Regions from separate parts of the Enterobacter sp. Taxon_8 genome, predicted to be linked through region 1. Evidence: predicted binding sites of a transcription regulator. Region 1 holds the regulator's gene; the other holds the start of a gene.
What was found. Region 1 encodes LexA, which represses DNA repair genes until DNA is damaged. Its sites were predicted from a motif close to TNCTGTATGTACATACAGNA; they were not measured.
Positions count from the first base shown of each region.

Region 2: a site for LexA is predicted at 8,161-8,180, ahead of sulA (SOS-induced cell division inhibitor SulA). Genes of this name have one in related genera too.

Region 1 is NZ_CM177989.1:4,256,490-4,272,188, reverse strand. It holds gene gntU (gluconate transporter) at 1-658, shown strand, start outside; gene plsB (glycerol-3-phosphate 1-O-acyltransferase PlsB) at 775-3,195, opposite strand; gene AC4IBF_RS20360 (diacylglycerol kinase) at 3,350-3,718, shown strand; gene lexA (transcriptional repressor LexA) at 3,827-4,435, shown strand; gene dinF (MATE family efflux transporter DinF) at 4,499-5,836, shown strand; gene AC4IBF_RS20345 (CsbD family protein) at 5,957-6,166, shown strand; gene zur (zinc uptake transcriptional repressor Zur) at 6,214-6,726, opposite strand; gene AC4IBF_RS20335 (cupin domain-containing protein) at 6,842-7,330, shown strand; gene AC4IBF_RS20330 (conjugal transfer protein TraF) at 7,503-8,813, shown strand; gene dusA (tRNA dihydrouridine(20/20a) synthase DusA) at 8,896-9,891, shown strand; gene pspG (envelope stress response protein PspG) at 10,028-10,270, shown strand; gene AC4IBF_RS20315 (quinone oxidoreductase) at 10,455-11,438, opposite strand; gene dnaB (replicative DNA helicase) at 11,505-12,917, shown strand; gene alr (alanine racemase) at 12,934-14,013, shown strand; gene AC4IBF_RS20300 (ENY2 family protein) at 14,065-15,207, opposite strand; gene AC4IBF_RS20295 (response regulator transcription factor) at 15,512-15,699, shown strand, end outside.
Region 2 is NZ_CM177989.1:2,958,968-2,974,666, reverse strand. It holds gene pqiA (membrane integrity-associated transporter subunit PqiA) at 1-467, shown strand, start outside; gene pqiB (intermembrane transport protein PqiB) at 472-2,112, shown strand; gene pqiC (membrane integrity-associated transporter subunit PqiC) at 2,109-2,675, shown strand; gene rmf (ribosome modulation factor) at 2,931-3,098, shown strand; gene fabA (3-hydroxyacyl-[acyl-carrier-protein] dehydratase FabA) at 3,169-3,687, opposite strand; gene AC4IBF_RS14245 (AAA family ATPase) at 3,756-5,516, opposite strand; gene matP (macrodomain Ter protein MatP) at 5,703-6,155, shown strand; gene ompA (porin OmpA) at 6,221-7,276, opposite strand; gene sulA (SOS-induced cell division inhibitor SulA) at 7,631-8,140, opposite strand; gene AC4IBF_RS14225 (TfoX/Sxy family DNA transformation protein) at 8,358-8,984, shown strand; gene yccS (YccS family putative transporter) at 8,941-11,103, opposite strand; gene AC4IBF_RS14215 (YccF domain-containing protein) at 11,123-11,569, opposite strand; gene helD (DNA helicase IV) at 11,693-13,747, shown strand; gene mgsA (methylglyoxal synthase) at 13,808-14,266, opposite strand; gene csgI (curli synthesis inhibitor) at 14,347-15,009, opposite strand; gene AC4IBF_RS14195 (CoA-binding protein) at 15,183-15,596, shown strand; gene hspQ (heat shock protein HspQ) at 15,634-15,699, opposite strand, start outside.

The sequences.
Region 1 (15,699 bases):
CAGCCTGTCGCTGATCCTGCTGCCGCTGGTGCTGGTGGGTCTAAAAACCATCGCCGCGCGCTTTGTGCCGGTGGGGTCCACTGCCTACGAATGGTTTGAGTTCATCGGTCACCCGTTCACGGCGATTCTGGTGGCGTGCCTGGTGGCGATTTACGGCCTGGCGATGCGTCAGGGGATGCCAAAAGATCGGGTGATGGAGATCTGCGGTGCGGCGCTGCAGCCTGCAGGCATTATCCTGCTGGTGATCGGTGCCGGCGGCGTGTTCAAGCAGGTGCTGGTGGATTCCGGCGTGGGCCCGGCTCTGGGTGAAGCGCTGACCGGGATGGGCCTGCCGATTGCGGTAACCTGTTTTGTGTTGGCTGCGGCGGTTCGTATCATTCAGGGTTCCGCCACCGTGGCGTGTTTAACCGCCGTGGGTCTGGTGATGCCGGTGATTGAACAGCTGAACTACTCCGGTGCCCAGATGGCCGCGCTCTCTATCTGTATCGCGGGCGGTTCGATTGTGGTCTCTCACGTTAACGACGCCGGCTTCTGGCTGTTCGGTAAGTTTACCGGCGCCACCGAAGCGCAAACCCTGAAAACCTGGACGCTGATGGAAACCATACTCGGCACGACGGGTGCGATTGTCGGGATGATTGCCTTTACGCTGCTCAGCTAAATGCAATGATTTAACAAGGCAGAAAAAAAGGCCCGGTAGCGTTAACGCTTACCGGGCCTTTTATTATGCAGAACGTCAGGCCGGGTCAGGTGAAACCATCACCCGGCTTTTTAACATCACTCGCCCTGCGTGGCGCTCTCAATCGTCAAGCGCACGTCCGAGGTAATCAGCTCTGCGAGCATCTGGTAAACCTTCAGCGTCTCTTCCGGCTCGGCATCGCCTGTATCGCTGATGAAGCCTTCATCACGCAGCGTCAGTACCAGAGAACTAAAGACTGCTTTGTCGAAGAATTCAGGGGCGTTAATGCCGTGCAGAACGGACAGGCGCTGGGCCAGCGTCCGGCTTTCTTTCTCCAGCGTACCGCGGTTGATGGACGGGTTCGCACTCAGCAGCCAGAACGTAATGGCGTAGCGCTGCAGCGTTTCACGCGCACCGGCCGCCAGCAGCTGCAGGGTACGGGAGCGTGACGGATTGATGTGCAGCTCGTCGTTTGAAACGGCGATCAGCCCCTGGCGACGCATCTCTTCCGTCATCTTATCCAGTTCTGTCGCCAGCTCATCCTTACTCCAGCGCAGGAACAGCTCCGCTTTCAGCATCGGATAGATGGTCTCAAGATGGCGCAATAGCTCCTGACGGGAGATATGACGATGCTGGGTAATAATGGCGGCCATGAGCGACGGCAGCATCAGCATATGCGTGATGTTGTTGCGGTAGTAGGTCATCAGCACCGCCTGCTCGCGCGGCAGAATGATGATGTCGCCGATCGTGTCCTTTTCGACTTCAAACTTGTTCATCTGCAGCGCGTGATCGATAAGCTCACTGGCGGTCGTAGAAGGTACGGTCGAATCAACCGAATACGGCACGTTCCGCATCATATCCAGATAGCAATCCAGCTGCTCTGTGAGCTGTTCACGGGTCAGCGAGCGCTGGCGCGAAGCCAGAAGCGCCGTACAGCACAGGTTCATGGCGTTAGCCGCACCGGCGTTGTTAATGCGCACCATCAGCTCGGACGCGATGCCGTTAACCGTTGGCGTCAGCCAGGCCGGACGCACCGCTTCGATAGGATCGATGGACTCGCGCCACTCTGGAACGTGATGATTCAGGTACGTCATCAGCGGCATCGGCTCGCCGAAGTTAACGTAGCCCTGACCAAGATTGCGCAACTTGCTCAAGCCGCGCAGCATCTGCGGCAGGCTCTCTTTCTCTTTGGTCGCGCCACGCAGCTCTTTCGCGTACGTGCCCACTTCCATCACGTGCTCGTAGCCGATGTAGATAGGCACCAGCGTGATCGGACGGGTACCTCCGCGCAGCATGGCCTGGATGGTCATCGACAGCGTGCCGGTCTTCGGATCGAGCAGACGACCGGTACGGGAACGCCCGCCCTCCACGAAGTACTCCACGGAATAGCCGCGGCTGAACAGCTCGCCCAGATACTCGCGGAACACGGTGGAGTAGAGCTTGTTACCCTTGAAGGTACGACGAATAAAGAACGCGCCCAGGCGGCGGAAAATCGGACCTGCTGGCCAGAAATTCAGGTTGATACCGGCAGCAATGTGCGGCGGTACCAGCCCCTGATGATAGAGCACGTAGGAAAGGAGCAGGTAGTCCATGTGACTGCGGTGGCAGGGGACATAGACAATCTCATGGCCATCATGCGCCAGTTGGCGTACACGTTCGGCGTTATGAACGTTGATGCCCTGATACAGGCGGTTCCACGTAAAGCCGAGGATACGATCGGAAAGGCGAATCATCTCGTAAGAGAAGTTCGCTGCAATCTCTTCCATCAGCGCAATGGCGTTCTGCTGAGCTTTCTCATGCGAAATTTTCTTGCTGCGCGCTTCATCTTCAACGGCGCGGGCAATCGCTTTGGAAGCCAGCAGCTTGTTGAACAGATCCTGACGCGCCGGGAGGCGTGGCCCTACGGCAGCGAGGCGCTGACGAGCGAAGTGCATACGCGCCACGCGCGCCAGTTTTTGCGCGATGATCTTGTCGGTGCCGTGCTCGTCCGCCATGCGACGCAGCGAAACGGAAGGGGAGAAACGTACAAAGCTGTCGCGTCCCAGCCAGGAGACCGCAAAGAACTTCTGGATGCCGTTAAGCATGCGCAGCGGCGGGTTCTCTTCACCTTTTTCGCGGCCCGGACGACGACCAAACATCACCGATACCGGCACCATCTGCACATCCAGATCGGGGTTGCTGCGGTGCAGGTCGAGATAGTCATGGAACAGCTTGATGGACTCTTCTTTCGGCGTGTAATAGGTAAACACGCGCGGCCCGCCGTGGATGAACACGTAGCGCGGCAGCAGCGTGCCGTCAACTTCCAGCGGTTCAAGCGGATCTGGTAAGTCATGCGCCAGACACTGGGCGCGAAGCGTCAGTAAGTCAGCCTTCGAGTTATAAGGCAAAACGTACATAATGGGACGCGACGTATCGAGCCCCAGTTCCAGCGCGGGTTCTGCTGGGATAGACTTGCTTTTTACCAGGATGCTTAATGGTAAATTAAGTAATTTGTAGTAAATTCGTGGCCAGCCGGACATAAACGATGTAAAGCCTCTGGTTAATAATGCAATTGCGGCGCAAGGATAACAGAAAGCGCGCAAAATTTCTGTTGTTACCCGTCATACTTCAGGCTGTAGCGAAACGCTCTACGGCTCCTGTTACTGACGCTCTTTTTTAAAAAAGGTTCTTTTAATGGCCAATAATACCACTGGGTTAACACGTATCATCAAAGCCGCCGGCTATTCATGGAAAGGTTTCCGTGCCGCATGGGCCAACGAGGCCGCGTTTCGCCAGGAGGGCGTCGCCGCTATCATCGCGGTGATCGTCGCCTGTTTCCTTGATGTTGATGCTATTACCCGCGTACTTCTTATCGGTTCCGTACTTCTGGTGATGATAGTGGAAATTCTTAATAGCGCTATTGAGGCCGTTGTGGATCGCATCGGTTCCGATTTCCATGAGCTTTCTGGCCGCGCAAAAGACATGGGATCTGCTGCCGTATTACTGGCGATTATCACTGCCGTTATCACCTGGGTCACGCTGCTTTGGTCACATTTCCGATGAGCCTCGAGGAATAATTAAGTCCCTGGTTTTTTGTGCAGTTTTTGGTTCCAAAATCGCCTTTGACTGTATATACTCACAGCATAACTGTATATACACCCAGGGGGCGGAATGAAAGCGTTAACGACCAGGCAGCAAGAGGTGTTTGATCTCATCCGGGATCATATCGGCCAGACGGGTATGCCACCTACGCGTGCGGAAATCGCGCAGCGTCTGGGTTTCCGTTCTCCGAATGCTGCCGAAGAACACCTGAAAGCGCTGGCGCGTAAAGGCGTGATTGAGATTGTATCAGGCGCGTCACGCGGTATCCGACTGCTTGTAGAAGAAGAGACGGGCATTCCGCTGGTAGGTCGTGTTGCTGCCGGTGAGCCTTTACTGGCACAGCAGCATATTGAAGGTCATTACCAGGTCGATCCAGCCATGTTCAAGCCGAGCGCTGATTTTCTGCTGCGCGTTAGCGGCATGTCGATGAAAGACATCGGTATTCTTGACGGCGATCTGCTTGCGGTACATAAAACTCAGGATGTGCGTAACGGCCAGGTGGTTGTCGCGCGCATTGACGATGAAGTCACCGTCAAACGTCTGAAAAAACAGGGTAACACCGTTCAGTTGCTGCCTGAAAACAACGAGTTCACCCCAATTGTGGTCGATCTCCGCGAACAGAACTTCTCTATCGAAGGACTGGCGGTCGGGGTGATTCGCAACGGTGAATGGCTGTAACCTCTTCCTGACAGGCTATGGCACCGCTGTAGCCTGATTCATTCCCCACTCCCGGTATCTTTCATGTCACTACTGACGGCATCAGATAAGGCATTGTGGCGTCTTGCCCTGCCGATGATTTTCTCCAATATTACCGTGCCTTTACTGGGACTGGTTGATACTGCCGTTATAGGCCATCTTGATTCACCGGTTTATCTTGGCGGCGTGGCGATTGGCGCGACGGCAACCAGCTTCCTGTTTATGCTGTTGCTCTTTTTACGCATGAGCACCACCGGTCTTACCGCACAGGCTTATGGTGCGAAAGATCCGCTGCGTCTGGCGCGTGCGCTGGTGCAGCCGCTGATACTCGCGCTTGGCGCGGGTGCATTAATCGTTGTATTGCGGACACCCCTGATCGATCTTGCGCTTCATATCGTTGGCGGCAGCGAGGCGGTACTGGATCAGGCGCGACGTTTCCTTGAAATCCGCTGGCTCAGCGCGCCCGCGTCGCTGGCTAACCTGGTTCTGCTGGGGTGGCTACTGGGCGTTCAGTATGCCCGGGCGCCAGTGATTTTGCTGGTGGTGGGCAACCTTCTCAACATTGTGCTGGATATCTGGCTGGTGATGGGCCTGCATATGAACGTGCGGGGCGCGGCGCTGGCGACGGCGATTGCCGAATACGGAACCTTTATCATTGGCTTGTGGATGGTCTGGCGCGTGCTGTCGATGCGCGGGATCTCTCTGGCGCTGCTCAAAACCGCATGGCGCGGCAATATCCGTAAGCTGCTGGCCCTCAACCGTGACATCATGCTGCGCTCGCTGCTTCTTCAGCTCTGCTTCGGCGCGCTGACGGTTTTCGGGGCTCGACTGGGGCCAGAAATCGTGGCGGTCAACGCGATATTGATGACGCTTCTGACCTTTACCGCCTATGCGCTGGACGGTTTTGCCTACGCGGTTGAAGCGCATTCCGGGCAAGCATACGGTGCGCGAAAAAGCGGGCAGCTTCGGGATGTCTGGCGGGCAGCCTGCCGTCAGTCGGGACTGGTGGCGCTGGCCTTTGGTCTGGTTTACGCCTGCTTTGGTGAGCAGATCGTTGCATTGCTGACGTCTATACCTGCTCTGCGCGAGTTGGCGAGTCACTATCTCCTCTGGCAAGTCATCTTACCGGTGGTCGGCGTCTGGTGTTATCTGCTGGACGGCATGTTTATTGGTGCGACGCGCGGAGCGGAAATGCGCAACAGCATGGCGGTCGCGGCGGCAGGGTTTGGTCTGACGCTGCTAACGCTTCCCTGGCTGGGTAATCACGGTTTGTGGCTGGCCCTGGCCGTCTTCCTCTCGCTGCGCGGGTTATCGCTGGCGTTTATCTGGCACCGCCACTGGCAAAACGATACCTGGTTCTCTTCGCGCCACGATATATCGTGACGGTTAAAGATTCCGAATATGAAATTAACTACGGAATCCTTAACTACAATAATTATCACGTCCAGCAGAAAAGAACGTAACGGACGTTACGACCCGACGCTTAACTAAGAGGACACGATGATGAATAAAGACGAAATCGGCGGCAACTGGAAGCAGTTCAAAGGTAAAGCGAAAGAAAAGTGGGGTAAGCTGACTGATGACGATATGACCGTCATTGAAGGTAAACGCGATCAGCTTGTCGGTAAAATTCAGGAACGTTACGGCTACGCGAAAGATCAGGCGGAAAACGAAGTCAAAGACTGGGAAACCCGTAACGACTACCGCTGGTAACGCTGAATAACCCACAGGGCGGCTCCAGGCCGCCTTATCTTTTGCCGCTAACGCGGCTTTTTCTTCACCAGGATAGAGTGGTCGTGCTGACACGCGTCCTGATGGCGACAGGCTTCCACCTCCACGCACGCGGAACAGAGCCCGTGCGCTTCAATCACGTTATGACGCAGGGCAAACCCCATTTTCGCTGCAAGCGTATGCATAATGTCTTCCACGCCTTCCGCAGCCTCTTCTTTCACCACGCCGCAGCGGTCACAGATAAACATCGCCGATGTGTGGGTGGGCTGATCGAACAGATGGCACAGCACATAGCTGTTGGTGGATTCCACCTTGTGCACGAACCCTTGTTCAAGCAGGAAATCCAGAGCGCGATAAACCGTCGGCGGCTTTGCCTGCGGCTCGCTTTCGCGGAGCAGGTCGAGCAGATCGTAGGCGCTGATGGCACCCTGCTGCAGGCTCATCAGGCGTAATACTTCAAGGCGCTGCGGAGTCAGGCGCACATTGCGTTGCGCACACAGCTTTTCGGCCTGCGCTAACAGCTCTTTTGTGGACTTATCCATGTAGCACCCCGGATGTTATAGGACGGAAAACCCTCACTTTATCATGTTCTGGTAAAAACGCCGAGATCCACCAGTCTGTGCTATACCTGACCCATTACAAACCGGGAAATAAACAATGAAAAAACCTGACTGTATTCGGCACTGGCGCGACGTAGAAGTCGCGGATGATTCGACCTATCCAGATAGCGATGAGCTTTTTTCTATCGGCGCCCCGCTGGCTCGAAAGCTTGGGCTCGGGCGTATTGGCATCCATCATGAGCGCCTGCCGCCTGGGCGCAGGACGTCCTATCCGCACGCGGAGAGCGACGAAGAAGAGTTTATTTACGTGCTTGAAGGCCACCCTGACGCCTGGATTAATGGCTACTTGTGGAAGCTGGAGCCTGGCGACAGCGTAGGTTTTCCCGCCGGTACCGGCATCTGTCATACCTTTATCAACAACACGGACGACGAGGTTCGGCTCCTGGTCGTTGGCGAGGCCAACAAGAAGCATAACCGCATATACTATCCGCTTAACCCGGTTTATGCCGCTACCCGAGAGGATCGCTGGGTAGACCACCCGCCCCAGTTTTTTGGACCGCATGATGGAAAACCTGGGAAAAAATAATTTCCTCTTCTATAAATATTGAGGGCCGTCACAAAATATAACAGGCCGTAAGGGAGTTTTACTTAGGGATAGAAATAGCGGGTCTTTTACTACTTATTCACAGCAATAGTTCGTTCCTGTTTGGGTGATAACAGACAGGGGTTATTTCATAACAGACTATAACGGGCATACTGTGAAAAAAAATTTTAAATTTTCGGTGGTTAGTATCGCTGTTTCCTTGTTTATGGCAAATCAGGCGGGAGCAGCCAATACCTGGACAGAATCACGAAGCGACGCAATGGGTGGCACTGGCGTTGCCTCCGGGAGCTATGGCAGTGGGGCATTAATCAACCCCGCGCTGCTGGCAAAGGCAAAACCTGACGATGATGTGACGGTCATTTTGCCGTCCGTTGGCGTACAGGTAACGGATGAGGACAATCTTCAGGACGAGATTGATACCATCAACGACAAAATCAATCACTACAAGGATGTGGTTGATAATCTCACGCCAAGAGAAATTATCACCAATCCATTAGGTTCCATTAATCAATTCCAGGGCGCGGCCAAAGATCTGGCCGATGAGCTGGACTATCTCAAAGGCAAAACCGCACGCGCAACGGCTGGTGCAGGGCTTGCGGTGAGTATCCCTAACGATGTCCTTTCGGTAGCCTTCATGGCGAAAGGCTATGCCCATGGCCGGGTGAGCTCGTCTATCGATCAGCAGGATATTGATTATCTGCGCGGTATTCAACGCAGTAATGTGGTGGCTGCCGGTGTTGCCCTGGACGCTGCGCTGAACGGCACGGATCAGATCACTAAAAACCTCAACTCAACCGCGTCTGGCCGGGCAGCGATTGTCTCCGACTATGGTGTTGCCGTTGCCCGCCAGTTTGACCTCGGCGGCGTCCCTGTTTCCGTGGGCGTGACGCCAAAGCTGCAAAAAACCTGGGTCTATAACTACACCACGTCAATCTACGATTACGACAGTAACAAGTGGAACGACAGCCGCTACCGTACTGACGATACGGGCTTCAACGTGGATGCCGGTATTGCGGCCGATTTCGGCGAACACTGGACCGTTGGCGTGAGCGGACAAAACCTGATGTCGCGCGATATCGACACCAAAGATATCCGTATCCGCAATGGCCGTACGGGAGAAGTGGTGAGCTATAAAGACACCTATCAGATCCGCCCGCTGGTAACCGCCGGTGCCGCCTGGCACAACGACCTGGTGACGCTGACCGCCGATGGCGATCTGACCGAAACCAAAGGCTTCAAGAGCGAAGATACGTCGCAGTACGTGGGTGTCGGTGCCGAGGTGACGCCGCTGAGCTGGCTGGCGGTCCGTGCGGGTTATCGTGCAGACGTGAAGGGTAACGACAGCAATGTCTTTACCGGCGGTGTCGGTTTCGCGCCGTTTAGCACCGTGCATGTTGACCTGATGGGCCTTTACGGTGAAGACGAAACCTGGGGCGCAGGGGCTCAGCTGAGCATGACGTTCTAAAGTCCACCGGAGGCGCTGCGCCTCCGGCTTTTCTTTGTGCTATAGTAGCGCCCCTTTTCCACCAGATGCTTAAAACTTCGCCATGTCGTCAGAATCACAGACCGCTTTCCCCGCACACCGTTTCTCCATTGCGCCGATGCTCGACTGGACGGACAGACACTGCCGCTATTTCCTGCGCCAGCTCTCCCGCCATACGCTGCTGTACACCGAAATGGTGACCACGGGCGCAATTATTCACGGGAAGGGCGACTATCTGGCCTACAGTGAGGAAGAGCATCCGGTTGCCCTGCAGCTGGGCGGCAGCGATCCGGCCGCGCTGGCGCAGTGTGCGAAGCTGGCGGAAGCGCGCGGCTACGACGAGATCAACCTGAACGTTGGCTGCCCGTCCGACCGTGTGCAAAACGGTATGTTCGGTGCCTGCCTGATGGGGAACGCGCAGCTGGTAGCGGACTGTATCAAGGCGATGCGCGACGTCGTTTCCATTCCGGTGACGGTCAAAACCCGTATCGGGATTGACGACCAGGACAGCTACGAATTCCTGTGCAACTTCATCGATACGGTCTCCGGAAAGGGCGAATGCGAGATGTTCATCATCCACGCGCGAAAAGCCTGGCTCTCCGGCCTGAGCCCGAAAGAGAACCGTGAGATCCCGCCGCTGGACTACCCGCGCGTGTATCAACTGAAGCGTGACTTCCCGCACCTGACGATGTCGATCAACGGCGGCATTAAGTCGCTGGAAGAGGCCAAAGCGCATCTGGCGCATATGGATGGCGTGATGGTCGGCCGCGAGGCGTATCAGAACCCGGGCATTCTGGCGACGGTCGATCGCGAAATCTTTGGCATCGAAGGTTCAGACACCGATCCGGTTGCCGTCGTGCGGGCGATGTATCCTTATATTGAGCGCGAGCTGAGCAACGGTACGTATCTCGGCCATATCACCCGCCATATGCTGGGTCTGTTCCAGGGTATACCGGGCGCGCGTCAGTGGCGCCGCTACCTGAGCGAGAATGCGCATAAAGCCGGAGCCGATATTGAGGTGCTGGAACATGCGCTGCGACTGGTGGCAGACAAGCGATAACTTTCGCTAAAAGTTCGTCAAATTCACCACGCCCTGCGAGTTCTCGCGGGGCGTTTTGCTTTAAGAACAAAACGTTAGCTTTGGCATGGATCTTGTAATGCTTAATGCATTACTCGGGAACTCGTGGGAGAGCACCATGCTGGAACTACTTTTTGTGATTGGCTTTTTTGTCATGCTGTTAGCGACAGGCGTTTCGTTGCTCGGCATTCTGGCGGCTATCGTGGTGGCGACGGTGGTCATGTTTATTGGCGGACTGTTTGCGCTGACGATCAAACTGCTGCCGTGGTTACTGCTGGCCGTTGCTGTGGTGTGGGTGATTCGGTCGATTAAATCGCCAAAAGTGCCCGGTTATCAGCGCAATAACCGCTTCCGTTACTAAGGTATTGAGGGGTTCGTCACATAGTTGTAACTTTTCCGGCAGCATGGCTTAGAACAGAATAGGATTTACTTATCGAATCTGTCACTATGACTGCCGTTAAAGAATTCATCGTGCTGTACCCTACATACAGCCGAACTAAAAAAAGAAAGGGCTTCCCACGGGAAGCCCAATTTCTTTTTGGGGCTCAGGGAATCAACAGGCTCGACCCCTGCGTCGCCCGGCTCTCCAGCACCTCATGCGCGCGCTGCGCATCGGTCAGCGCGAATTTCTGCGCATCTGCCACGTCCACTTTGATGACACCGCTGGCGATCAGCGAGAACAGCTCGTTGCTGGCTTCCTCAAGTTCTTCCCGGTTGGTGATGTAGCCCTGCAGGGAAGGGCGCGTGACGTATAGCGAACCTTTCTGATTCAGAATACCGAGATTCACGCCGGTGACAGCGCCTGACGCATTGCCGAAGCTCACCATCAGCCCACGACGCTGCAGACAGTCCAGCGACGCTTCCCAGGTGTCTTTCCCAACCGAGTCATACACGACGCGCACCTTTTTGCCGCTGGTGATCTCCTTCAGCCGTTCGACAATGCTCTCTTCACGATAGTTAATCACCTGCCAGGCGCCCGCCTGCAGCGCGCGCTGCGCTTTTTGGGCATTGCCCACGGTGCCGATCAGTTTTGCGCCCAGGGCTTTTGCCCACTGACAGGCGATGAGCCCGACGCCGCCCGCCGCGGCATGAAACAGGAACTGCTCGTCGGGTTTAATTTCATAGGTTTTACGCAGCAGGTAGTAAACGGTTAAGCCTTTCAGGAACGAGGCCGCCGCCTGTTCGAAGGAGATAGCGTTAGGCAGCAGGGCGGCTTTATCCGCCGGAACGTTGTGGACGGAGCTGTAAGCGCCCAGCGCAGACTGCGCATATACCACGCGGTCGCCCTCTTTAATATGCTTAACCGCGCTGCCCACTTTGACGACGACACCGGCTGCCTCGGTGCCCAGTCCGCTCGGCATCGACGGAGGCGGGTAGAGCCCGCCGCGAATATAGGTGTCGATGTAGTTTATGCCTATGGCTTTGTTTTCAACCTGCACTTCGTTTTCGCCAGGCGCGGTGGGGGTGAACTCCACCGCTTTGAGTACGTCTGGCCCACCGTGTTTCTGGAATTCAATGCGCGTTGCCATGCTCCCTCCGTAAGAAAAATATGGTAATCTTTCGACCCACTCTTTATCTCGGTAACTCCATTCACTATGGCAGGAAACAAACCCTTCAACAAACAGACTGAACCTCGCGAGCGTGATTTCCAGGTCGCAGGGTTAAAGGTCCCGCCGCACTCGATTGAAGCGGAACAGTCGGTGTTGGGCGGTTTAATGCTGGATAACGAGCGCTGGGACGACGTCGCCGAACGCGTCGTGGCGGAAGATTTCTACACCCGCCCGCACCGCCACATCTTTACCGAAATGGCGCGTCTGCAGGAGTCGGGCAGCCCGATCGACCTGATCACGCTCGCGGAATCACTGGAGCGTCTTGGTCAGCTCGACAGCTGCGGTGGGTTTGCCTATCTGGCGGAACTGTCAAAAAACACGCCTAGTGCGGCGAACATCAGCGCTTATGCCGATATCGTGCGCGAACGTGCCGTCGTCCGCGAGATGATTTCGGTGGCGAACGAGATCGCCGAAGCGGGTTTTGATCCGCAGGGTCGCACCAGCGAAGACCTGCTTGACCTTGCCGAGTCCCGCGTCTTCAAAATCGCCGAAAGCCGCGCCAACAAAGACGAAGGCCCAAAAAATATCGCCGATGTGCTCGACGCCACCGTCGCCCGTATCGAACAGCTGTTCCAGCAGCCGCACGATGGCGTCACCGGAGTGAATACCGGCTACGATGATTTGAACAAGAAAACCGCCGGCCTTCAGCCGTCGGATTTGATTATCGTCGCCGCGCGTCCGTCGATGGGTAAAACCACTTTTGCGATGAACCTCGTCGAAAATGCGGCGATGTTGCAGGATAAGCCGGTGCTTATCTTCAGTCTTGAGATGCCCTCCGAGCAGATTATGATGCGTTCTCTGGCGTCGCTGTCGCGTGTGGATCAGACCCGCATTCGTACCGGCCAGCTTGACGATGAGGACTGGGCGCGCATCTCCGGCACCATGGGCATTCTGCTGGAAAAACGTAACATCTATATCGATGACTCTTCCGGCCTGACGCCGACGGAAGTGCGCTCCCGCGCGCGCCGTATCGCCCGTGAACACGGCGGCATCGGCCTCATCATGATCGACTACCTTCAGCTGATGCGCGTTCCGTCGCTTTCAGACAACCGTACGCTGGAGATTGCGGAGATTTCCCGCTCGCTCAAGGCGTTAGCCAAAGAGCTGCACGTGCCGGTGGTCGCGCTGTCGCAGCTGAACCGCTCCCTGGAACAACGCGCCGACAAGCGCCCGGTCAACTCCGACCTGCGTGAATCCGGCTCCATCGAGCAGGATGCCGACTTAATCATGTTTATCTACCGTGATGAGGTTTATCACGAGAACAGCGACCTGAAAGGGATCGCCGAAATTATTATTGGTAAACAACGTAACGGCCCAATCGGAACGGTGCGTCTGACCTTTAACGGACAGTGGTCGCGTTTCGACAACTATGCCGGTCCTCAATATGATGATGAGTAATTTCTAAGGAATTCAAATGCAAGCGGCAACTGTTGTTATTAACCGCCGCGCTCTGCGACACAACCTGCAACGTCTGCGTCAACTGGCGCCTGTCAGCAAGCTCGTTGCAGTCGTGAAAGCGAACGCTTACGGACACGGTCTTCTTGAGACCGCGCGAACGCTCCCCGATGCCGATGCCTTTGGCGTCGCCCGTCTTGAAGAAGCCCTCCGCCTGCGCGCGGGGGGGATTACCCAACCGATTCTTCTCCTCGAAGGTTTTTTCGAAGCCAGCGATCTGCCAACCATTGCTGACCAGCATCTGCACACGGCGGTACACAATGAAGAACAGCTGGCCGCACTTGAAACCGCCGAGCTGAGCGAGCCGGTGACCGTCTGGATGAAGCTAGACACGGGCATGCACCGTCTGGGCGTACGTCCGGAAAGCGCGGAAGCGTTTTACCAGCGTCTATGCCGGTGCAAAAACGTGCGCCAGCCGGTGAATATTGTCAGCCACTTCGCCCGTGCCGATGAGCCCGAGTGCGGTGCAACCGAGCGGCAGCTGGATATCTTTAATACCTTCTGCGAAGGCAAGCCGGGGATGCGCTCGATCGCAGCTTCCGGCGGGATCCTGCTGTGGCCGCAGTCGCACTTCGACTGGGCGCGACCGGGCATCATTCTTTACGGCGTATCACCGCTGGAGAACAAGCCCTGGGGGCCGGATTTTGGCTTCCAGCCGGTCATGTCGCTGGTCTCTAACCTGATTGCCGTGCGTGACCATAAAGCGGGTGAGCCGGTGGGCTACGGCGGTACCTGGACCAGCGAGCGTGATACCCGCCTTGGCGTGGTGGCGATGGGCTATGGCGACGGTTATCCCCGTGCCGCGCCGTCGGGTACGCCGGTTCTCGTCAACGGTCGCGAGGTGAAGATCGTTGGTCGCGTGGCGATGGACATGATTTGCGTCGATCTGGGGCCAGAAGCGCAGGATAAACCCGGCGACGATGTGGTGATGTGGGGGGAAGGTTTACCCGTTGAACGTATTGCTGAAATTACTAAAGTGAGTGCTTACGAACTTATTACCCGCCTGACGTCTCGGGTGGCGATGAAGTACGTCGACTGAAACGTGTACGTAACAGTCCAACGGCATACGTTGCCGTTGGACAAGTAACGCTTATTTCAACACGTTATAAATCGCCTGATTCGTTAAATAATCTGACGCCAGCCCTGACTCTGGACTGAAGCGCGCGCCCTGAATGGATGAGAAGCGTTTTCCTGTGTTGCCCAGTGAGACATAGCGTTCTCCCCCATCGTTTTCCGAAATGGTGTACACCGTTTTCTGCATTTCGGCGAACAGCGGAGCGTTACGCTGAATGACCTGATGCAATTCCAGCAGCTGCACACCATCAAGATTGAGCTTTTTATCCAGCGTGACCCCCCATCTTTGCAGGCAAACTTCGGCAAAATGACGCACGATCGTGCCCGGTTCATGCACCACTTTTTCCCCGCTATTCCCATTAGCCGACGCATTTCCCACCAGCGTAGCGTGACGACCAGACATAGGATAAATATGTACCTTTGTCGTGCTATCGGTCTGTGGAATGACGCACGAGAAACCTTTTGAACGCTCGTGTCGGGCATAGAAAGCCACATACTCCTTCACGTTGCTGCCCAGAGTGACTTTTTCCGGCTGGAAATTACCCATTCCCGGAACCGGATCGACAGCAAAAATATTCACCGGAATAGTCGTCAAAAGGGGATCGGCCAGCATCGCATTCGCAAGCATATGGCAGCTAATTCCGCCCCGGCTCCATCCCACAAGGTTCACCTGAGTGGGCAGAATCTGGCCCTGACGGAAGGTTTTAATAATTTGCTGCTGCAGCGCCTGCTGGGTCACTTTACGGTCACCATAATCATACTTGCGCCACCAAAACGATCCGGTAACCTCAACGTCCTGAATCGGCACGCCCGCCTTTTTGAGCTGCTCATAGTTCTCTTTTGTGAGCTTTTCTCGCTGCCAGTCAACGTGCCCTTTAATAATATTGATCGCGTGCTTAACATTCTCATTCCAGCCGCTGCCCAGAAGCTGGGCCCGAAGCTGAGAATATTCTCCGCTTTTGACCCAAAGTTCATCGCTTTGAAGATTACCGCTTCCCGGGCCATCAAGAATGACCCATTCGGCGAACTCTTTACCCTTGTTATTGGCGGCCAGAGAAGAAATGAGCTCGCCGTTCCAGTAATTAGCATGAGACTCATCAAACTTATTAGAACCAGTACCACAGAAATACACTGTTAGTATTGTCATAAATGACCTCATTGAAATATTAATATGTAGGTGGATGGCACGCGTGCGGTTAAATAATACGTGTCGGCAATATTTCGAGAAATATGCTATTAAGCCCAGGGTATTTTTGATAGCGATAAGTTCGTTCTTAATTAAATATGGCTATGTTTAATGTGTAGCACTGCTTAACTTTGTGCTTAGGCATATGACATTTGCCTTATGCCGAATGCTGTTTTTACAGTTCTGCAATAGCACGCATACTTAATTTCGGAATAAGTTAGTTGAATAATCTAAGAAAATAGATTTCACACGGGGTTATGCTACAATGAACATATTAATGATCGATGAATTACCGATCTTCATTCACGGTATGAAAACAGAGCTGGAACGCGTAATGCCGGAATGCACTGTTTTTTCAGCGAACAACTTTGAAGATGCACACCCAATTTTAACCTCTATGCCAGTCAGCATTATTTTGCTGGATGGTGAAATGAAATGCCGTGATTTTATCACAAATTTGATGTC
Region 2 (15,699 bases), 1.3 Mb from region 1:
CCATCATGCTGTATCTGCCTGCTAACATTCTGCCAATCATGATCACCGATTTGCTCGGTGACAAAATGCCCTCAACGATCCTGGCCGGGGTGATACTGCTTTGGGGCGAGGGTTCCTATCCGGTCGCTGGCGTTATCTTTATCGCCAGTATTATGGTGCCAACCTTAAAAATGATCGCCATCGCCTGGCTCTGTTGGGATGCGAAGGGCCATGGGAAGCGCGACAGCGAACGCATGCACCTGATTTATGAAGTGGTCGAGTTTGTTGGACGCTGGTCAATGATAGACGTGTTTGTCATCGCCGTTCTCTCTGCGCTGGTGCGGATGGGCGGTTTGATGAGTATTTATCCCGCGATGGGGGCTTTAATGTTTGCACTGGTCGTGATCATGACCATGTTTGCGGCCATGACCTTCGACCCTCGTTTATCGTGGGATCGTGAGCCTGAATCAAGCCATGAGGAAGAGTAAGAGCATGGAAAATAAGAGTGGAGAGGCGAAAGTGCAGAAGGTCAAAAACTGGTCACCGGTGTGGATTTTTCCCATCGTGACCGCGCTGATCGGTGCATGGATCCTGTTTTATCATTACAGCCATCAGGGACCGGAAGTCACGCTGATAACCACCAATGCCGAGGGGATTGAGGGCGGTAAAACGACCATCAAAAGCCGTAGCGTGGATGTGGGCGTGGTCGAAAGCGCAACCCTGACCGACGATTTAACCCATGTGGAGATTAAGGCGCGCCTTAATGCCGGCATGGAGAAACTGCTGCACGACGATTCCGTTTTCTGGGTCGTTAAACCGCAGGTAGGGCGTGAAGGGATCAGCGGCTTAGGAACGCTGCTTTCGGGCGCCTACATAGAGCTGCAGCCAGGCGCTAAGGGTAACCAGCCTGCCAAATACCAGCTTCTGGATTCACCGCCGCTTGCGCCGCCTGATGCCAAGGGCATCCGCGTGATCCTCGACAGCAAAAAAGCAGGTCAGCTCACGGCCGGCGACCCGGTCCTGTTCCGCGGCTACCGCGTCGGGTCGGTTGAGAAAAGCACGTTCGATCCGCAGAAACGCGCAATTAGCTATCAGCTCTTCATCAATGCGCCAAACGATCGCCTGGTCACCAGCAACGTCCGTTTCTGGAAAGACAGCGGGATCGCGGTGGATCTGACCTCGGCAGGCATGCGCGTTGAAATGGGTTCGCTGACCACGCTGTTTGGCGGCGGCGTGAGTTTTGACGTGCCGGAAGGCCTGGATTTGGGGCAGCCGGTTGCAGAGAACACCGCTTTCCGCCTCTTTGACGATCAAAAAAGCATTCAGGATGCACTCTATACCGATCACGTTGACTTCCTGATGTTCTTCAAAGACTCCGTTCGCGGCCTGCAGCCGGGGGCGCCCGTTGAGTTCCGCGGTATTCGCCTCGGTACGGTTGGGCAAGTGCCGTTCTTCGTCCCGGGTCTGAGCCAGATGCTGGATGATGACTATCGCATTCCGGTGCTGATCCGCATTGAACCAGAGCGTCTGCTTAACCAGATTGGTGAAAACCAGGATATCGCTACCCACATCACCCAACTGATGGAACGCGGTCTACGCGGGTCGCTGAAAACCGGCAACCTGGTAACCGGCGCGCTGTATGTGGATATGGACTTCTACCCGAAAGCACCGCCGATTACCGGTATCCGTGAATTCGGCGGCTACAAGATCATCCCAACGGTGAGCAGCGGTCTGGCGCAGATCCAGCAGCGTCTGATGGAGACGCTGGATAAGATCAACAATCTGCCACTGAATCCGATGATTGAAGCGGCGACAAACTCGCTGAGCGAAAGCCAGGCAACGATGCGCCGTCTGCAAACCACGCTGGATAACATCAACAAGATCACGGCGAGCCAGAGCATGCAGCAGCTGCCGCAGGACATGCAGAAAACGCTGCGTGAGCTGAACCGCAGTATGCAGGGCTTCCAGCCGGGCTCTGCGGCCTATAACAAGATGGTGGCAGATATGCAGCGTCTTGATCAGGTCCTGCGTGAACTACAGCCGGTGCTGAAAACGCTCAACGAGAAGAGCAATGCGCTGGTATTCGAAGCGAAAGATAAAAAGGATCCTGAGCCGAAGAGGGCAAAAGAATGAAAAAATGGCTATTGATGGTTGGCGCTCTGCTGTTAACGGCGTGCAGTTCAGGGGGAGATAATAAAAGTTATTATCAGCTGCCTGTGGCAACCCACAGCGGTGGGCAAAGCACGGCGAGTCAGGGAAACCGCCAGCTGTGGGTTGAGCAGGTCGCCGTGCCGGATTATCTGGCAGGAAACGGCGTGGTCTATCAGACCAGCGACGTTAAATACGTGATTGCGACCAACAACCTGTGGGCCAGCCCGCTGGATCAGCAGCTGCGCAACACGCTGGTGGCTAACCTGGGCAGCCAGCTTCCGGGCTGGGTAGTCGCGTCGCAGCCGCTGGGTAACGATCAGGATACGCTGAACGTCACAGTAACGGGCTTCCACGGCCGTTATGACGGTGCGGTGGTGATCAGCGGGGAGTGGTTGCTAAACCATCAGGGGCAGCTGATTAAGCGTCCTTTCCATCTGGAGCTGAAGCAGCAGAAGGATGGCTATGACGAAATGGTGAAAGTCCTGGCTCAGGGTTGGGCGCAGGAGTCGGCCAGTATCGCGAGGGAGATTTCCCGGCTGCCATAAGTAAAATTCATCATTAAAACCGCAGTTGGCCTGTCGCTGATTGCGGTTTTTTTTTCGTTTTCAACTCAGGTTGTTACTTGTGCCACGTCACAATTTTTGTACAAATGAACTTCCATGTAGCTCACAGATATGACACCCGTATGAATTTTGAACATTGACGATGCGACTAATTCGGGGTATTCGTTATCTGTGCCTGTGCAGATAGTGCAGACACTGTTTTCTTTCCACCAGACAAAAGAATGAGGGAAACGAGGCATGAAGAGACAGAAACGAGATCGCCTGGAACGGGCTCATCAACGTGGTTATCAGGCCGGCATCGCTGGACGTTCTAAAGAAATGTGTCCTTATCAGACGATAAATCAAAGGTCACAATGGCTTGGAGGCTGGCGAGAAGCCATCGGCGACAGGGCACTCATAGCCTGATAACGTCTCTTTCAAAAAAGAAACCTCCGCATTGCGGAGGTTTCGCCTTTCCGGGGTTCGAAAAGCACGATCAGAACGCAGAAGTGTCCTGGAACAGGCCAACCTTCAGGTCGCTTGCGCTATAGATCAGACGACCGTCGACCAGTACTTCACCATCTGCCAGGCCCATAATCAGGCGGCGGTTTACGATGCGCTTGAAGTGAATACGATAGGTCACTTTCTTCGCTGTAGGCAGAACCTGGCCAGTGAATTTCACTTCGCCCACGCCCAGTGCGCGGCCTTTACCTTCGCCACCCAGCCAGCCCAGATAGAAGCCAACCAGCTGCCACATGGCATCCAGGCCCAAACAGCCAGGCATTACCGGATCGCCAATAAAGTGGCAACCGAAGAACCACAGGTCCGGGTTGATATCGAGTTCTGCTTCTACGTAACCCTTATCGAAGTTGCCGCCGGTTTCGGTCATTTTCACGACACGGTCCATCATCAGCATGTTCGGGGACGGCAACTGTGGGCCTTTTGCGCCAAACAGTTCGCCGCGACCAGAGGCAAGAAGATCTTCTTTTGTATAGGATTCGCGTTTATCTACCATGTTCTCAGTAAGCCTTATTTTAGTGAAGGACGCAGGATAGCTAACACGTGTACGCTGAACAAGTCCGATCAGTTCGAACTAAACCAGCCCAGCCAGCGTAACGGCCATGGATAACGGTGACGAGCATCCTGCTGTGTTGCCTGAGCAATGCGCTCCTGGATAGTCTGCATCAGGGTGGTTTGCCCTTCGCCATCCCATACCAGGTTTGTCAGTAAGGGTAGTGCATCCTCAATCCCTTCGATGGCCCAGATGGCGAACTGCTCTTGTTCAACCGCATCCAGAATCTCCTGGCTGAGGCTTAAATGGCGTGCGTTGGGAGCAGGAATAATCACACCCTGCTTGCCATTTAAACCGCGCTGCTGGCAGATAGAGAAGAAGCCTTCAATTTTTTCGTTGAGGCCGCCGACAGGCTGAGCACGACCGAATTGGTCCACCGAGCCGGTGATCGCGATGTTCTGATTGATGGGCACTTCCGCCAGGGCGCTGATTAAGGCGCACAGTTCAGCCATAGAGGCGCTATCGCCATCCACTTCGCTGTAGGACTGTTCAAACGTCAGCGAGGCCGAGAAGGGGATCTGCTGCTCAAGCTGCAGCTCAGACATCAAAAACGCCTGCATGATCATCATGCCTTTGGCGTGAATGTTGCCGCCCAGCTCGGCTTTGCGTTCGATGTCGGTAAATTCGCCATCGCCAATATGCACAACGCAGCTGATACGGGACGGTTCCCCGAATGCGCGCGGATGGCCAGGAAATTCAATCACCGACAGGGCGTTGATCTGCCCGACGCGTTCGCCTTCGGTTTCCACCAGAATTTGTTCCAGCAGAATTTCATCCTGCATACGGTCAGCAAGATAGCCTTCTCGCCATTCTCGCTGAGCCAGCATCTGGGTGAGCTGCTCTCCGGTGAACGCACCGTTACCGCTAATCACACCCACTTCACGCAGCTGTTTACCTATCCAGAGCGGGCAGAGTGGCAGCGTTTCCTGGTCACCGGTATAGCGCACCGCTTCGCGTATCAGGCCTGGCCACGCGTCAGCCGCAGGCGTTGGCAGCGCAAAACGTTCTGCAACGGTCATCACCCACTGGCACCACTGCGCCATATCGTCGGCATCGGCAATCTGGATATTATCTTCGTATTCGCTATATACCGCCTGCTCAGCCAGTTCGGGCTCCATTTCCTGGAAGTCCGCCAGCGACTCACGGTCGCCCGTCAGCACGACGGTTAACGACAGCGGCATAGACGGAATCGAGACAGGCAGGGGACGAGACTCATCGTAGCCGACCCAGTCGAAACGCTGCTGATGCACGATGGTTTTCAGACGCATCCACAGCAGCGGCTGCGAGAGCAGGGTACGCAGTGAGATGATGAGAACACCGCCATTTGCGCGATGTACCAGCCCCGGCTGCAGCGAAAGTTCGCCGTTAAACTGGCGCAGACAACCAAAGAGTTGTTCCGCCTCGACCCAGTTAGCGGTAACCACTTCGCCCTTAGCGGCAAAAGCGCCATCGGCCTGCGCCGCAGGTTCGAAAGTGACATCATGTCCCGCAATACGATACTGCCCGCCAAAAACGGCGTTCGCTTCCGGCTTCAGCTGACGCACAGCATCACCGAGCAGCGTCAGGTATTCCGCTTCTTCCGGGGCTTTGAGCAGCATGAAGGGCGCAGTTGCCCAGGGGCTTAACACCTGCTCCAGCGCGTAATGCAAACGGGGCTGCGTATCGCTAAGGATGAATTCGTGTTCTTTTGCGAGATCTGGCTGTGCAAACAGTTCCTGATAACTTTCGGTATCCGGAACAAGGTCACGCCATGCAAGTTTCGTAATGGTCAAAGTTGATGTTTTTTAGTCAGATGTAAAAGCGTGGAGTATACCGTAAGCGGGGGGCTGTACCCAAGCAGGATTGGGGATTTCGACAGGGCGAATGGCTGCATTCACTCACAGGATATGATTTCTTTTCAGCAGATTGCTAAAAAACTGATATTCTGAACAGAGTTACGTGGTAACACTGAGATCGCAATGAAATATCAACAACTGGAAAATCTCGAAAGCGGCTGGAAATGGAAATACCTGGTCAAAAAGCACCGTGAAGGGGAGCTGATCACCTGCTACATCGAAGCCAGCGCTGCGCAAGAAGCCGTGGATATTTTGCTGACCCTCGAAAATGAACCGGTACAGGTTAACGGGTGGATTGAGAAACACATCAATCCTGCGTTGTTAAACCGGATGAAGCAAACTATCCGCGCGCGACGCAAACGGCATTTTAATGCTGAGCATCAGCACACTCGCAAAAAATCAATCGACCTTGAGTTCGTTGTCTGGCAGCGCCTGGCCGGGCTGGCACAACGACGGGGAAAAACGCTGTCGGAAACCATCGTGCAGCTGATTGAGGATGCAGAACATAAAGAGAAGTACGCCAACCAGATGTCGACGCTGAAGAACGACCTTCAGGCTCTGTTGGGTAAAAAGTAGATTTTTTACTTTTCTTCAGACAATAAAAAACCCCGCATGGCGGGGTTTTTTTATAAGACGATAACTTATGCCGCTGGCTGAGTTACAACGTCTTTGATGCCTTTAACTTCGATCTCTACGCGACGATCTGGAGCCAGGCAGTCGATCAGTGCAGCGCGAGCTTTCACGTTGTCACAGGTGTTGCCAGTAACTGGGTTAGATTCGCCCATACCACGTGGGGAGATCTTGTTAGCTGGGATACCTTTAGAGATCAGGTAATCAACAACAGACTGAGCACGTTTCTCAGACAGTTTCTGGTTGTAAGCGTCAGAACCGATACGGTCGGTGAAGCCCAGAACCACTACAGAACCGTCTTTAGGATCCAGGTTGCTCAGCTGGGTGTACAGCTGATCCAGTGCCTGCTGACCTTCTGGTTTCAGAGTCGCTTTGTTGAAGTTGAACAGAACGTCAGACTTCAGAGTGAAGTGCTTGGTCTGTACTTCTGGAGCTGGAGCCGGCGCTGGAGCAACAACTGGTGCTGCTTCTTCCTGCTGGCCGAAACGGTAGGAAACACCTACGCTCAGCATGCCGTTGTCTGGACGAACACCAACGGTGTTGCCGTCGCCGATGTTGTTAACCCACTGGTATTCCAGACGGGTAGCGATGTCACGGGTCATAGCCCACTCAACGCCACCAGCGAATACTGGGGAAACACCGGTGTCATGGTTGTCGCCAGAAATGTTGTTGCTGGAGTCAGCACGCCATACCATGCCGCCCAGACGGGTGTACACGTCCAGATCGTCAGTGATTGGGTAGCCCAGTTTAGCGGTCAGTTGAACGCCCTGTGCTTTGAAAGCGCCGTTGATGGTGTCGCCTTTGTATGGCATACGACCTAACCAGTCGTAACCCATTTCAAAACCAACATACGGGTTAACCTGATAGCCACCGAACGCACCTGCACCAAGCTGGCTCTCGTGAGTTGGGCCATCATTGTTCAGGCTGCTGTTGTACCAGCCAGTGTCGTGGAACTGAGACCAGCCCAGTTTACCACCTGCATACCAGGTATTATCTTTCGGAGCGGCCTGCGCTACGGTAGCGAAGCCAGCCAGTGCCACTGCAATCGCGATAGCTGTCTTTTTCATTTTTTGCGCCTCGTTATCATCCAAAATTCGCCATGAAAGTCTCAAGAGAGAATCACGGTTAAATCCTTCACCGGGGGGCGTGGTCAAATATAAATCTACCGATATCTTCGGCTTAGGCCGAGCACCCCTGGCGATGTAAAGTCTACAACGTAGCTGAAAACTTACAAGTGTGAAGTCCGTCAGGCATATGAAAAAAAAAGTTCCGTATACCGATTATTTAACATTTTTCGAACGAATTTTGTGCAATAAAATTAAGGAGAACCGCACCAGACAAGCCTTGCCGCAATTTTTAGGTCGGGAACTTAAATCCCATCTTGCGGTCAAAAAAAATTCCAGGAAAAATCTTAATTTCGCTCAATGATACAAATTTGAGTGAATTTTTAGCCCAGAAAGTTGTCCTCTGCGGTAAGAATCCGATCGAACCGGACGCATAATGAACCCGATCGCATTCCCTTCTTCAGCGGCTTCAGTCAGACGGAAATGTTCTTCTTCAGTCAATTCTTCCGGTAACCATCCAATCACCACGCTGTAATTCCCTGTGCGTAACGCGCGGATCATCGACTCAACGGTATCGCAAGGCGAGAGTTGATTAATTTGCATGACTTTCGTCAGCGGCAGGCCGGCGGACTGAACCCACTCACGGCTCAGCTTTTGCTGAGGCGTGAGCCAAAGCTGCCAGCGCGATTGCTGACCGAGCTGTTGTAATAACGGCAGTAACAGAAGTTGCGTTAACAAGGGCTGGTCTTCACGATAAACCACTTCACTGATAAGCCCCGTGGAAACACGCTCGATGGAATTCTGCGAGACATTGCCTGCAGCAGAAGAGAGAGAGGTAGCGCGATTTGCATAGCCTGAAGTGTGCATATTCATTCCAGCCCTGTAGTTACTGTATGGATATACAGTAACCCCTGTATGCCCAAAGATCAACCTCATTTTCGGAAAGCGACTCGCAAAATTCATTCAATCTTGATGCTCCTCGAAAAATCATCTTGCTCAACGACGTTAAGTTGCCTATTTTCCTGCTAACGGATCCGCTAGTAAGAAATTTAGTTGTTACTTTATGATTTTGAAGGGAAATATCATGAAAAAGATATCTTATGAACGGATTTATAAATCTCAGGAATACCTCTCCCCGTTGGGCGAGATTCATCACCGCGCGTTGTTTGGCGGCTATACCCTTGCGGTGGATGATGCTGTTTTTGCCATGGTCTCAGATGGCGAGCTTTACCTTCGCGCCTGTGAGGAGAGTGCCAAATACTGTGTAAAAAATGCCTCCTCTTTTTTGACGTTGATGAAGCGAGGCCGTCCGGTGCTGCTCAACTATTATCGTGTTGATGACGGATTATGGCAGGACAGGGAGCGGTTACTTCAGCTCTCCTCGTTTGCGCTCAGTGCGGCAAGAAAAGAGCGTTATCAGCGCCATCAACGAAACCGACTCAAGGATCTGCCAAACCTGACCTTTCAGCTTGAAGTCTTGCTCTTTGAAGCTGGCATCACCAATGAGGAAATGTTGCGGGAGCTTGGTGCAAGGGCGTGCTGGCTAAAGATGCGGGCAAAAAATAAAGCGCTGAGTATTAAAGTTCTCTTCGCGCTGGAAGGGGCTATCGAGGGGCTGCATGAAGCGGCACTCCCGGCAGACATTCGCCGGGAGCTCACGGAGTGGTTTAATGCGTTGACTGAGCCACAGGAGAATCACTCCTCCAGGTAGCGATGTGCTGTTGCAGCCGGCAAATTTCAGGCAGCAGAGCGATAAGCAGGCCTATCTGCTGAAGCACCAGAGGTGCTTTACTGTCGTTTCCCGGGTCTAGATGCGCAATGCGTTGAGCCAGTTCATCCAGCGCCTGTTCAACGCGCGGCTCATCGGCTGGTCGATGATGAAGCGCGTCATCGACATAACAGACGGCGTCATCGAGCAGGTTGAGAATACCCGGGTTGGTGAGTTTCTCACGGTGAGCGCCCAGCGTCGAAATATAGCTGGTGAACGTATGGTTCAGGCAGAGCAGGCGGAACGCGGTCTCACGAATATCCGCCGTGGCGCGAGGCTCCGTCGACATGTTAGAGACTACGGAGGCCAGTTCCGCATCACTGTTGTGCGCGTCGCGGCGGGCTATCCGGTAAGCCAGGCGGTTATCGCGGCCCTGATGATACTGCTCCAGGATCGCGTCAAGGTATCGACAGTTGGCGTTCATCGCCCTGTCTACCACGCGCGGCAAATTTCGGAAACGCCAGTCCGGCCAGATAAAGCTGACCGCGGCCCAGGCAATCGCACAGCCAATCAGGGTATCGATCACTCGGGGCAGGGCGACTTCAAACCCTTCACCCAGCAGGTTAAAGCAAAGCAGCACCAGCAGCGTGATGAACATGGTGGCATGGGCGTACTGCACGTTGCGAAACGCGAAGAACAACACGCCGGTAATCACGATCAGGATCAATTGACCTTCAACGGAGGGCACGAAATAGAGCACCGGAAGGCCAATCGCGACGCCCACCAGCGTGCCGATAATACGCAGCGCAAGACGGTGTCGGGTGGCATTATAGTTCGGCTGGCAGACAAACAGGCTGGTCAGCAGGATCCAATAGCCGTGATGCAGCCCGGTAATCTGGATAAAGGCATACCCCACGCACAGAACCAGCGACATTCGCACGGCGTGCCGAAAGAGAGCCGACTCCGGCGTAAAGTTGCGGCTCAGCCGTAGCCACATATCGCTAACGCTGTGTACGCTGTCATCAGCAAGCTGGTTTTCCACCTCACTGCCTGGCAGCGCCATCGCTTGTTCGGACTCAATGGTTGCCAGCTGGGCATCAATCGCACGCAGGTTGTTAAGCAGAAAACCCAGCGCTTTGATGTGTTCCGGTGACGTTCCGCTGGCCTGAACGCGGTCGAGTGCCGCATCAAGATGGCTGAATACGCGTTCAAAGCGGGGGTCATGCTGATAGGGCGTGCGCAGCAGAATGGAGTGAGAGAGCTGTTGGCACGCCTGGGATTGCATGGACAGCAGACGCTGGAAGCGGAACATCACGTCGCTGTAGCGGAACTTCTCGCGCAGGGCGGCATACTGAACGTGCGAGGAGCTGGCGCGTTCATGAATGTCCTGGGCTGCAAAATAGTAGTGAAGCGTCCGTCGTGTTCCGCGCTGACCGCGATCGCCGCGCAGACGGGTAAGCAGGGAAGCTTTTGTCTGATTAAGAGTGGCGACCAGCTGGCCATTTGCCAGGGCCAGATCGTAGAGCGGCGCCTGGCTTTCTTCCTCGATGTCCGGGTCGAACAGCCGGGATTTCAGTTCCAGATAGCGGGCTAGCTGCTCAAAGCTGCGGGCAAGGTTATCCTGCAGCGGGCGAACCGGGAAAATCAGATGACCGGTTAGCGTCAGCAGGTTATACCAGATGGCACCGAGCAACAGCAGAACCGGCTGCTGGTACCACTGGTCGTACAGGGAAACGCCCAGCATGGTGTAGATAGCGATCAGCAATGCACCAAACGCGATGGTGGCATAGCGCTGCCCAAGCCCGCCCAGCAAAATAAACCCGCTGGTTGAGAGCGTAAGGCCCAGGGCAAACAGCCAGGGCCACGGGAAAAGCAGCTCAACGGAAGCTGACGCAATAAAAAAGCAGACAAGCGTAATGACCAGGTTACGTAAGCGCCCGGCCAGACGGTCGTCCAGATCCGCCAGCGCCCCGGCGACCACCCCCAGCGTGAGCGGAATGGTGAGCTTGACATCATTCAGCCACCAGGGCAGGGCAACCGTGCCGCAAAGCGCGATAAATATCCTGACGTTATAAAGCCAGGTGCTGTTCCAGGTATAACGGCGAAGCAGTGGGCTTAGCATAAACGCGGCCAGTCCTTATTTACTGAAAACGACGGCGAGCGTTTGCTTCGCGCGCCGCTCTGGCCACTTCTACCGGAACAACCCTGCGACCAACGGGCCAAAGGGCGATAGCGGCGATCTTAAAGTTTGCGATCCCCACAGGAATACCAATAATCGTGATGCACTGTGCAATACCGGCAAAAATATGCATGATGCACAGCCACCAGCCAAAGAAAATCAGCCACAGAATGTTAAGCAGGGTTCCGCCCGTATTCATCAGGGCGTTTTTGCTCTCCGGATTCAGCTCGTCAACGTGGATGGCTTCATTCCCGTAGGGGATTAAGGAGAGTTTTGTGATTTCCCAGCAGGAACGGGTCAGGGGAAGCGTGAAAATCAGGACGATGCTCACCAGCGTGGCAAAAAGCCAGGAAAGGGTGGTGGCAAAACCGCCCAGCACAAAATTCAACACATTCAGAACGGTACGCATAAACGCTCACTTCCTTTCGATATAATTAACGCCCAATGATTGTAACGTTTTTTTAGGCTGGAGCACCTTAAAACTGGCAGTTAAACTGTCAGGTAAATTATCTCTTCGTGGATTTGGCGGAACATGGAACTGAAAGCAACGTCGCTGGGCAAACGCCTGGCACAACACCCTTACGACAGGGTTGTTCTCCTCAATGCCGGGGTGAAAGTCTCCGGGGAACGCCACGAATACCTTATTCCGTTTAATCAGCTTCTGGCTATTCATTGCAAACGCGGTCTGGTGTGGGGCGAGCTGGAGTTCGTTCTGCCTGACGATAAAGTCGTGCGCCTTCATGGCACCGAGTGGGCGGAAACCCAGCGTTTCCATCATCACCTGAACGCACTCTGGCAGCAGTGGAGCCAGGATATGAGCGTGATTGCCGCCCAGGTGCTGCAGCAGGTGCTGGACGATATCGCCCAGAGCAACGCGCAGCACGCGTGGCTGACCCGTCAGCAGACTGCCGGCCTGCAGCAAAAGATCCGGCAGGCACTCTCGGCGCTGCCGCTCTCCGTGACGCGTCTCGACGAGTTTGACAACTGTCGCGACGCCTGGCGCCAGTGTCAGGCCTGGCTGAATGAAAAGGATAAAAGCCGTCTCGCCCATAACCAGGCCTGGACGGATGCCATGCTTACCCAATACGCCGATTTTTTCAGTACGGTGGAATCTTCACCGCTCAATCCGGCTCAGGCGCGAGCGGTGGTCAACGGCGAGCAGTCGCTGCTGGTGCTGGCGGGAGCCGGTAGCGGTAAAACGTCGGTGCTGGTCGCGCGTGCCGGCTGGCTGCTGACGACCGGGGAAGCGGTCGCCGATCAAATTCTGCTTCTGGCCTTTGGCCGTAAGGCCGCGCAGGAAATGGACGAACGGATCCAGGAGCGCCTGCACACCCGGGATATCACGGCCAGAACATTCCATGCTCTTGCGCTGCATATTATTCAGCAGGGCAGTAAAAAAGTGCCTTCCATCAGTAAGCTGGAAAACGACGCGCAGGCGCGTCAGGCGCTGTTCATCAAAACGTGGCGCCAGCAGTGCAGTGAGAAAAAGGCGCAGGCGAAAGGGTGGCGTCAGTGGCTGGAAGAGGAACTCAACTGGGAGGTGCCTGAGGGCAGCTTCTGGCAGGATGACAAACTGGCGCGTCGGCTGGGTTCGCGACTTGACCGTTGGGTCAGCCTGATGCGAATGCACGGTGGATCGCAGGCAGAGATGATTGAAAGCGCGCCGGAGGCAATCCGCGAGCTGTTTTCGAAGCGGGTCAAGCTGATGGCGCCGCTGCTGAAGGCCTGGAAAACAGCATTGAAAGAAGAAAATGCGGTCGATTTCTCCGGTTTGATCCATCAAGCCATCATCATTCTTGAAAAGGGACGTTTTGTCAGCCCGTGGAAACATATTCTGGTGGATGAGTTCCAGGATATTTCTCCACAGCGTGCGGCTCTGCTCTCGGCGCTGCGGGCACAAAATAAACATACCTCTCTGTTTGCGGTGGGGGATGACTGGCAGGCCATCTATCGCTTCAGCGGGGCACAGCTTTCGCTGACGACCGCATTCCACCACTATTTTGGCGAAGGCGATCGCAGCGATCTGGATACGACCTACCGCTTCAATTCACGGATTGGTGAAATCGCCAACCGCTTTATCCAGCAGAACCCGCATCAGCTGGCAAAACCGCTCAATAGCCTGCGGCCTGGGGATAAAAAAGCAGTGACCCTGCTGGCGGACGATCAGCTGGAACCGCTGCTGGACAAGCTCAGCGGCTACGCTAAGCCCGATGAGCGTATCCTGGTGCTGGCACGCTACCATCACATTAAACCTGAGGCGCTGGAAAAAGCCGCCACCCGCTGGCCGAAACTGCAGCTTGAATTTATGACGATTCATGCCAGCAAAGGGCAGCAGGCCGATTATGTGATCGTGGTGGGGCTGAAAGAGGGGAGCGACGGTTTCCCGGCCCCGGCCCGCGAGTCGGTGATGGAACAGGCCCTGCTGCCGGAGCCGGAAGATTTCCCGGATGCCGAAGAGCGGCGTTTGCTGTATGTGGCAATGACCCGCGCGCGCCATCGCGTGTGGCTGCTGTTCAATAAAGAGGAGCCATCCGTGTTTGTCGATATATTGAAGAGTATAGATGTGCCGGTGGCGCGGAAGCCATAACGCCGCCGGGCAAGGATGGGTAGGCCGGGTAAGGCGTAGCCGCCACCCGGCAAAAAAAAGCTACTTCAATCTCTCTGAAAGATAACGCTGATAGTCCGGAATAAGGATATCTACCGGTGAGTTAAACTGCTGCGATTCGATGATGAAATCCGCCGTCGAGAGGTTTGTCGCCACTGGAATATTCCACACCGTCGCCAGGCGCAGCAGCGCTTTGACATCCGGATCGTGCGGAACCGCGTTCAGCGGGTCCCAGAAGAAGATCAGCACATCAATTTTCCCTTCGGAAATCTGCGCGCCGACCTGCTGATCGCCGCCCATCGGGCCGCTCAGCATCGCATTCACCTGTAGACCCGTTTCGCGCTGGATCAGGTTACCGGTTGTACCGGTCGCCGACAGGGCGTGCTTTTCCAGCGAAGACTGATGGCGGCGAACCCAGTTAAGCAGCATTTGTTTACAGTGATCGTGCGCCACAAGAGCAATGTGTTTGCGCTCAGGCAGCGTGCGTGTTGTCAATTCCATAATCATATCCATCAGGTTAACTGACTACACGATGACGGGAACCGTCTGACGCTGCAAGAGAAAGGCGTAAAAAATGTGGCTTATGATGAAGGTTGTTGTTTTGCCCACTGTAAAAATCGGGCCCGCGTGTCGGGATCGGCCTGCTGGAACCAGAATTTAAGGCGCTGTTCCGTCAGGGTCTGGGACTGGGGAGGAATGACATCCAGTTCGGAGACGCCGGACAAAAGCGTACTGTCGTCCGCCATCATGGTCGCAAACTGCGGAAGAGAGGCGCGTTTACCCGCTTTGTTATAGGTCTGGGTCGCTGCCTCGTAATCCGGGCCTTTCGGTGAGGTCGTCAACGCCAGAATATCCAGCTTCACCGGAATCGGCATCGCATCCCCGTCCAGCAGTTCAACGCGGGGTGAAGCGTCGAAGGCCGCAGACTCTTTCTCCGTTTCAAGGCGAGGCAGAGTGATGTTCACCTGACTGATTTGCCGGGTGTTAAAGCTGACGATCAGCGGCGGCGAGATGTACATCCTTTGCTCGTGATTCGCAAGCCCGATCGATTTTTCCACCCGGAAGACCAGCTGATGCGGCCCGTTATCCAATTCGATGCTGTCCGCACCCCGCAATAACGAGCTGGAGACCTTTTTTCCGTCCAGAACAAGGAGATCAATGTCGGTAGAGAGCCGGAGCGTGGTAGCAAAAACCCAGACCGGCATCACTAACGCAATCAGAGCCGTGGCAATACCGGTTTTCATAGAAGGCTCCCGTCAGAAATCCTGTCGCCGCATTAATGTATCTAAATTTTTCGATAATCACGTTTACTAACATATAGACATATTTCGCAGTTTTGCCCTCATGCATCTGTATGGGATGGATGGTTGAGATGCGCGGTTTGGCGTACACTTTTAAAAAAGCCAGGAGAAAAACCATGAAAGAGAACGATATTGCCGAGATTCTGACATCCACGCGTACCATTGCGCTGGTGGGCGCGAGCGATAAACCCGATCGCCCAAGCTATCGGGTGATGAAATACCTTCTCGATCAGGGCTATCACGTTATCCCGGTCTCGCCAAAAGTGGCGGGGAAAACCTTACTCGGTCAGCAGGGGTATGCCACGCTCGCTGACGTGCCGGAAAAAATTGATATGGTTGATGTCTTCCGAAACTCCGAGGCAGCGTGGGAAGTGGCGCAGGACGCTATCGCCGTAGGGGCGAAAACGCTGTGGATGCAGCTGGGTGTGATTAACGAGCAGGCTGCGGTACTGGCGCGGGATGCGGGGCTGAACGTCGTCATGGACCGCTGTCCGGCGATCGATATCCCCCGTCTGGGGCTGGCGAAGTAATAAAAAAAAGCCCGTTCATCGGGCTTTTTTTACACGCTTAGTTCCGCAGGCGCGGAGCCTGTAACTGTTTGCGGATAGTCTGAGCAAGTTCATCCATAGTGGG